DNA from 2 places in the Pseudoalteromonas sp. PB2-1 genome. Region 2 is predicted to be linked to the other one. Evidence: riboswitches for the same ligand, from Rfam matches in the RefSeq annotation. Region 2 holds a riboswitch; the other holds the start of a gene.
What was found. A riboswitch is a leader RNA that binds a small molecule or an ion and turns the genes downstream of it on or off. The one in region 2 is predicted to bind lysine.
Positions count from the first base shown of each region.

Region 1: it holds a riboswitch for lysine, as region 2 does, so the genes downstream of both, lysC (lysine-sensitive aspartokinase 3) here and dapA (4-hydroxy-tetrahydrodipicolinate synthase) in region 2, are expected to answer to the same signal.

Region 1 is NZ_CP090667.1:2,184,472-2,188,722, forward strand. Features, by position in the region: gene L0Z67_RS10225 (sodium-dependent transporter) at 1-191, opposite strand, end outside; gene L0Z67_RS10230 (hypothetical protein) at 340-807, shown strand; gene L0Z67_RS10235 (4'-phosphopantetheinyl transferase superfamily protein) at 773-1,081, shown strand; gene lysC (lysine-sensitive aspartokinase 3) at 1,058-2,437, opposite strand; lysine riboswitch at 2,519-2,691, opposite strand; gene nhaD (sodium:proton antiporter NhaD) at 2,777-4,024, opposite strand; gene L0Z67_RS10250 (hypothetical protein) at 4,173-4,251, shown strand, end outside.
Region 2 is NZ_CP090667.1:243,456-247,706, forward strand. Features, by position in the region: gene L0Z67_RS01200 (PLP-dependent decarboxylase) at 1-1,172, opposite strand, end outside; gene L0Z67_RS01205 (2,3,4,5-tetrahydropyridine-2,6-dicarboxylate N-succinyltransferase) at 1,172-1,912, opposite strand; gene dapA (4-hydroxy-tetrahydrodipicolinate synthase) at 1,927-2,811, opposite strand; lysine riboswitch at 2,949-3,145, opposite strand; gene L0Z67_RS01215 (DNA-3-methyladenine glycosylase I) at 3,328-4,023, shown strand; gene L0Z67_RS01220 (protein adenylyltransferase SelO) at 4,032-4,251, shown strand, end outside.

The sequences.
Region 1 (4,251 bases), 1.7 Mb from region 2:
TACAACTCAGTATACAAAGCAGGAAGTGCTAATAAGAAAATAACGATAAAATAAACAAGTAAAAATGCACCGCCGCCATGGTTTGCCGCCTGCGTTGGGAACCCCCAAATATTACCTAAACCTACTGCCGCACCAGAAGCGGCAAGTACAAAACCAATACGACTTTGGAAGCCATCACGAACTTGTGCCATACATCTACATTTCTGTTATTATTTTTCCTCATTAAACCATAATTACAGTCAACTGCGTAAACAATTTGCGTTTGTTCGTGCCCATACAAGAGCATTTGCTGTAAAAATAAACAAATCTAATTGTAGGGTTTCGTAAAAGCCACAAACCATGAGCAGTCACTATTTTTCTAACACCTTAAAAATTGATTCAGGGCTAAGTTCAACTGATAAACAAGTTGTACTTATGGATGCTTCACGTATCAATATCAGCTCCCTGCCCATTGAAAGGTTACTCAGTGAATTCGAGCTTAGTGTACTTACAAAGCGCAAAATGCCAGCCGCTAAGCAAGAGTATATTGCCACGCGCTTAGTGCTTAAGTATTTATTAAAACGCAGCAATCCTTTACTTAAAAACACACCACTTTGCGCAATTTCGAGCCAATTTGATGACGTAGACAACAAATTGAAGCTTCACTCGCCTTTAAGTGAACCAATTTGGGCTTGCTTATCACATTCCCGTGGTTTTATTGGTGCAGCGCTTAACCCCGAGCAAGATCAATTTGGTTTTGATATCGAACACTGTTCGAAAACACGCCCCTTTTGTGAAGCTCGCCAAACATTTTTACGATCGCAATGAAGTTAATTTAATAAGTGGCTTTAGCGATATAAATGAGCAAGCTGGATGTTTTTTTAGAATTTGGACACTAAAAGAAGCGCTTGCCAAAGCAACATCGCAACCTATCGCTAAACTTTTGAGCCCGAATGTGTTTACTGAAATCGAAAAACATAACCTCACGGCCTCAAGTAACACACTGAATGATTTTGACATAAGCGTGGTGGCACAAAAAAGCACTGACTGGCAGTGCTCTTTTATTAACTTTAACGACCTATGCCGCGACTTGGCTTTCTAATAATCGACTATGAATAGCTTGAACAACAAGGTCAGACTCGCTCTGCTCCACCAAAAAGCACAGGTTATGTTTACTTGCACCATGACAAATTAAACGAATATTAAAATCACTCAATACTTGCATTAAGTTGGTCTCTTGTTGTCGCAGTTGAATCTCAGAGCCAATTAGAGCCACCAGCGTTAAGTTATTCTCAACCGACACATGACAAAACTCAGAAAGCTTATCTAAACAAGCTTGATCCAGCTCAGGACGTGATGCATTCGGTGCGTTATCTAACGTGATTGCAACACTGATCTCTGAGGTAGTAACCAAATCAACCGAAATATTAAATTCACTTAAGATAGTAAATACACGCGCTAAGAAACCACTCGCAAGAAGCATTTCTGGGCTTTTAACCGTTAAAAGAATTTGGTTTTTACGCTGCGTGACTGCTCGGATACCTGGCTGCTCTGACTTTTCTTTTTCAATCCATGTGCCGCCTAATTGTGGCTCACGGCTTGAACCTACAAACACACTAATATGGCTGCGGCTTGCCGGTAAAATAGTAGCTGGATGCAGCACTTTTGCCCCAAAGGTAGCCATTTCAGCGGCTTCATCAAAGCTAAGCCTTGCAATAGGTGTAGCTTTTACACATAAACGCGGATCAGTACTGAAAATACCCACCACATCCGTCCAAATATGCACACTCTTTGCGTTGATTGCTTCAGCCAGTAATGCCGCACTGTAATCTGAGCCGCCACGGCCTAAAGTCGTTGTTTGGTTATATTCATCACTGCCAATAAACCCTTGTGTTACTACAACTTGCTCAGCTAACAATGGCACTAAATGTTTTTTTGCAGCAGCAGCTGTTGCAGCAATGTTTGGAGTGGCTTTAGCGAATTGGCTATCTGTTTTTAATACTTTACGCACATCAAATCGCACCGCATCTAAACCCTGGCCACGCAACACTTGCGTAAATAAATACGATGATAAGCGCTCACCAAAACTTAGCAGCTCGTCTTGCTCTGCCGCTGATTTAATCCCTTCAGTAGCAAGTACCTGAAATGCTCTTAAAGTCTCATTAAAGCCATGAGCTAAATCGGCATCAAGCGATAGCTCAGCTAAAATATTCTCTTGAATAGCAATAACACCCGTGATGTGTTCATCGCGCTCAGCCGCGCTCAAATCACGTTTACACAATGCAACTAAATGGTTAGTAACGCCCGCACTGGCACTAACAGCAACAATACGTACTTGATTATCCGCGCATACAATTTCTGCACAGCGGCTCATAGCATCAAAATTAGCTACACTGGTGCCACCAAATTTTGCAACAACGTAATCTGATTTTGTGTTGGCGGCTAATTGGGTATTCATGTCGTCTCCTTTTGTGGAAAACTATCCACAGTAATTCAAGAAGAACTCGGCAAGGGGGTGCTTTGAAAATAAAGAGTAGTCCATGCCAGAAGCTCTCCACCTAGTTTGGTGACAGTTTTGAGGATTCAGCCCCATAAACCGAAAAATAACCGTGACGTCCAGCTATTTTTCTCGGCGAGTACTTCCCTCATTAATGGTCATTGGCGTTCGTCACCTCACATTAACTACCTAAGTATCGCACCTCTTCTGAATGTTAAGTTAACACTTGGTTAAAATAACAAAGCCTGCTGTTAAAAGCAGGCTTTGAAAGTTATCGTTTAGACGTCTAGCTGTCAAGTGTTAAATAAAACTTCCCGCTAGGTGTGAGCCATAATAACCCGCTGTATAGGCTATTAATAAATACAGCGACATTTTTAAATAACTCATAAACGTTAATGCTTTGACTTTACTCATCGCAATAATACCCGCGGCAGACCCAATAATAAGCATTGAACCACCAACCCCTGTTGCATAAGTAAATGACAGCCATTGCTGAGGGCTCATAACAATGTCGGCTTTGAGTAATGCAGCTGTTAGTGGCACGTTATCAACCGCAGCCGACAACAAGCCCATTAAGTAATTCGCATACTCAGGAGCCATAAGCTCATATAAATGTGTAAATTGAGATAACACACCCACTTCTTTCAGTGCACCAACTAACAGTAATACCCCAACGAAGAACAACAGTGTGTCGTATTCAATCTCACGAATATAGTCGATGATTTTTTTGTTTACGTCTTTTTTGCGCATCAAAAATTGCGCAACCAAAAACATTAATGATAAACCAAATAAAAAGGTTAATAACGGTGGCACACTATAAAGAACGCTCAAAGTTAAGGTGGCAATAATGGTCGAGAAAAAGATAACCGCAATGGTAATGTCGGTTTTTTCAATACGACGAGCCATTTGCTTTTCAAATACCACATTACCTGACATTCCTGCTGATAACATCACAGCCAGTAATGCGACGCTTGCAAGCGAAGGCACAATAAGTAATAACAAGTTACCAATAGTGACTTTTTCATCGAGGAATATCATTAAGGTCGTTACATCACCTGTAATAAGCGATACCCCACCCGAGTTCACACTAAATACAATTAAGGTGGCATATTTTATTAATTTTTTAGGGTCTAATTTCAGTGACATCACCACCGCAAGCGAGATTAAAGTCGCGGTTATGTTGTCTGAAATCGATGAAAATAAAAACGCAAAACCACCAATCAAAAACATCAGCTTCCGTTCACTGATTTGATTTGGCATAATTTTATGCACAATATTTTGAATAAACCCTTTCGAGTTTAAATAAGCGACAAAGGTCATTGCAGCCATAAGAAATAACCACAACGTCGCTATTTCTAAAATATTATGATCAAGTTGATGTTGGATAGTTTCTGGGGTTTGCCCATGAATTGGAGAGATAAACAAGATAATCCAGCATAAAGTGCCAAAAAAAAGCGTCGTTTTGGCCTTGTTTACATGGATAATATCCTCTATAACGATAAGCAAAAATGCCACCGCTATCAGGGTTAGGATAAGTGGGGTTACCATGGTGTTTGAACAACCTTTATAATAATGTAAAAATTGTAATTCGAGTGTTTCGGCGCGGATTCTAGCAGTATCTAAGTCATAAAACTATTCTCAATTAGATAAATTACTACTAAACGCTAACACCAAAATTTTGATTTACTGGAGCCATATGATCCCAGCTAAAAAGTTATTAAATACCCTTACAGAGCATTGGGGGGTGTTAGAACTATTATTTAAACGTTTTAAGA
Region 2 (4,251 bases):
CGGATGCACTCAATATTGCCTTGTTCAAGGATATATTCAGCCGCTAATTCGTGGCATAAAAAGTACGGCATACTTTCGGTAAAGCCGTATGCACCACATTGGCTGAATACCAACCAGTCTTGTTCATTTAAATCGCTTGCTAATTGGTGTTCACCCAAGCAATCAAGGGCGGTGCAAAGTGGGCCGTATAAAGTCATTGCCTTAGGTTCAGCTGTCGATTTACGCAATAACGCCGCAGGAAAATTTTGGCTTGTCACTGCAGGGCGAAGTAAATGGTTAATACCGCCTGATAAAATCACCTGCTGTTGATTGTAATTCTCTTTGCGCTCAACGACTGGGGTTGCGTAATGACCACATTCGCCCACCGCATAGCGGCCAAGTTCCATCCAAAGCTCTTTGACACCAGCATCAGCTTTAATGCTCGCGAGGGTCTCGATAAGTGCAGACCAATCAAGTCGGTTAGCATCTTGGGTATAAGGGATGCCTAAGCCCCCGCCTAAATCGAGAATATTAAGATTAATACTTAGTGAGTTAGCCAGCTGTTGTAATGGCGAAATCATCGTGCGCCATAACTCTGCGAGCTTATTAGTGCTCAGCATATTGCCCCATTGGAAAATATGCAGACCGTCAAAGCTAAGAGCTGGGTAATCACTGACCGTGAGAGCTTGCCACTCATCACAGCCCAAACCAAAAGGAGTGAGGCTGTCGCCGCCAAGCGGGTTCTTTTCGCTGTCTGGCCAACGCAGTTGTACACGCAATAGAATTTGCAACTGACAATTTGCTTTCATTGCTTGTTCGTTTAACCAGCGCACTTGGTTAATGCTCTCGGCCACAAAGGTACGTACGCCGCGAGCAATAAAATGTGAAATTTGTGCAGGGCTCTTTGCAGGCCCTGTGTTGAGCACGCGCTCGCTATCGATGCCCTGAGCAAGTACTTGCTCAAGTTCACCTTTGCTTGCAACATCAAAGTTAAACCCTGCGCTGTCTAAACATTGAATAATGCGAGACAGTGGGTTGGCCTTAACGGCATACCAAAGTTTCACATCGGTTTGCGCAGTCAGTTGATTTAAATGTGCAGTTAATTTATCTAAATCATAGATAAAAAATGGCGTATCAAGATGCGTTGAAACGTGTGCAACCGCTTGCTTGATGGGCGTGCTCAAAAAGCTCATTAACGTAAAACCTCTTCTAACAATAATGATGCATCGCTTTGTTCGTCACGGTATTTCACTATCAGTGCACAAGACATGCTTAGACCTTGCTCGCGAGCCCACGCATTTGAAGCAGGGCGAGAGCCTGGGATCACAATCGCGTTTTCTGGGATCGCTTCACCTTTATCTAGCTGGCGCTCATTCACACAATCGTAGACGGGAATAGTTGCAGATAAGCGCACACCCGGTGCAAGCACAGCACCTTTTTTCACAACCACACCTTCAACAATAACGCAGCCTGCGCCGATGAATGCATCATCTTCAATCACCACTGGGCTGGCACCAATTGGCTCAAGTACGCCACCTAACTGTACTGCTGCACTTAGGTGGACATTTTTACCTACTTGTGCGCATGAGCCCACTAGTGCGTGGCTGTCGACCATCGTGCCTTCATCGATAAAAGCACCAATATTTACATACGCTGGTGGCATGATAATCGTGCCTTTGGCAACGTGTGCGCCACGACGAACACTGCTACCACCTGGTACCATACGCACGCCTGCATCGGCTGCAAAGCCTTGTGGTGCTAAGTTGTGCTTATCAACAAAACCACCTGGGAACTCGGTATTCGTGCCATTTTTGAAAGCTTCTAAAATGCCTTGCTTAACGTCAACATTGGCGTGCCAGTTGCCGTTCTCGTCTTGTGTTGCTGCGCGAACTGCGCCTGATTCTAAGTTGTTTAATAATTCTAACCAGCTCATGATAAAACCTGTTTTTAGTTCCAAGATAAAATTGTGTTGTTTGCGTGGGTGATGCCGTCTGTTTGCTCAAGCTCTAAATGCGTAAGCGGCGGACGTAAATGCGGGGTATTTATTTTACCTTGCAGGTGCATCAGTACTTTTACGGGGATTGGGTTTGCCACAGCGAATAAACTTTGGATTGCTTGCGACCAATCGGTGAATAGATTTGGGTATTGACCACTTAAACTGCGTTTAACAAACTCATGGGTTTGACTCGGCCAAGCATTCGCGGCAACCGACACTAAACCTTTTGCACCAGCTTGAGCAAAATATGGCATAAGTGCATCATCGCCACTGAAAATGGCCAGTGTTGGCGATGCCGTTCTAAAACCTTCAAATTTACTAATGTCGCCACTGGCTTCTTTTAAAGCCCACAGGTTTTTGTGCTCAGCAAGGTTTTTGATCACCTGCGGTGCAATCTCAACTGCGCTTCTTCCAGGTACGTTATACAACATACAAGGGTGATGACTTGCGTTAAGTAGGCTTTCAAACCAATGTGTTTGGCCAACAACCCCAGGTTTTGCATACAGAGGTGAGCCCAATAGATAGCCATGAATAGGGAGTTGATTGCAGTATTCAACCCAAGCAATTTGTTGTTTAAGGTTCATGCCGCCTACAGCAACCATGAGGGGGACACTCGGTGCTAATTGGCAAACATGCTCAACAATGGCTTGCTGCTCTTTAAGTGAAAGCGCCAGTCCTTCACCAGTACTGCCAAGTAATAAAATGCCGTTATTTGCATCTTGCTGCTCAGCCACCAGTTGTTCAAGGGCCGTGTAATCGACCTCGCCAGATTCAGAAAATGGCGTGACAAGCGCTGTCCATAATGGATAGTCGTTTAAATCAAAATTGTTGATCATCTCTCACGAACTTATAAGGTATTCGAAGAGTTTATGCGGGAACATTTGAATGGAGCCGCATGTCGTCATTCGAACAAGGTATAATTCGAAGAGCGAATGGGCTTAAAATAATAAAGACGCGACGGCCTTATTATACTAAGACCAGAAGCTCTCCACCAAACTAATCAATAGCACTTTGCTATTGTTGGTGACAGTCGCTGGGATTCAGCCCAGTCGCCCGAAATAAGCACCTCACAAACGGTGTTACTTCTCGGCGTTAATTCCCCTCACGTATGATCAACAGAGTCTGTGCTCTTCCCATACGCTACCTGAATAACGCACCTCTTCCAGCCCTTTATGCTCGCTTTAAAGGTTAAAGCCAACATAGTTAAATAGGGTATATTCGGCGATTAAAGCATTTTAGCCATCTAGGTGTCAAGGCGAAGGGTTTGTTTTTAGTGACCGATTTTGCAACATGGTTACGTATAAGCGTGTTTTTACGTACACTTAGCGTTAACCAAATAAATTGGAAAAATGATGGAAAAATTTAACGATATTTATCAACGAGCCGTATCTCGAAAGGGCAGCGAAGACATGCTGCAGACACTGTTATCAAACCCGCTCGATGATACTGATATTGCCAAAATGCATGACGATTTATGGTTAGAAGAGTTCACACGTAAAGTTTTTCAAAGTGGCTTTTATTGGTCTGTTATCAATAACAAGTGGGCAGGTTTTCGCGACGTGTTTTGGGATTTCAGCGTAGAAAAATTGTTGATGATGCCACCGGATATGCTTGAGCAAAAAGCCAGTGACGAGCGCATAGTTCGTAATTTTAAAAAAGTACAAACGATCCCAGAAAACGCATACATGATCCACGAAGTTGCTGAGAAACATGGCAGCTTCAGCCAGTTTATTGCGGATTGGCCAACTGACAATATTATTGGCTTGTGGGCCTATCTTAAAAAACATGGTGCGCGTTTAGGAGGGAATACTGGCCCTTACGCTTTGCGAGCGCTTGGTAAAGATACCTTTTTACTTTCTCGCGATGTAGAAACCTACTTGCGTGCTCACGAGTTGATAGACGGGGGCTTACAAACTAAAAAATCGTTACAAGCAGCGCAAGATTTTTTCAATGAACTACAACAGCAAAGTGGCTATAGCCTGCAAGCACTTAGTCAGCTTGTGGCCTATGGGGTTGGTGATAACCGCGTAGGTGTAGCCACACGTTAAGGACAGCTATGAAACTGCAAACTCGATACACAGATATTAGTGAACTGCTTGCCATTAAAGATATGCCGAGCGCCGTTGCTGAGCCGCAATTACTGCTATTCAATGATAGGCTGGCTGATAACTTTTTAATTAAACATGACAGCGAACTTTTAGCTAAATTGCTATCTGGTTCAACGATAGATAGCGCCGTTGCTCCGGTTGCACTTGGTTACTCAGGTCATCAGTTTG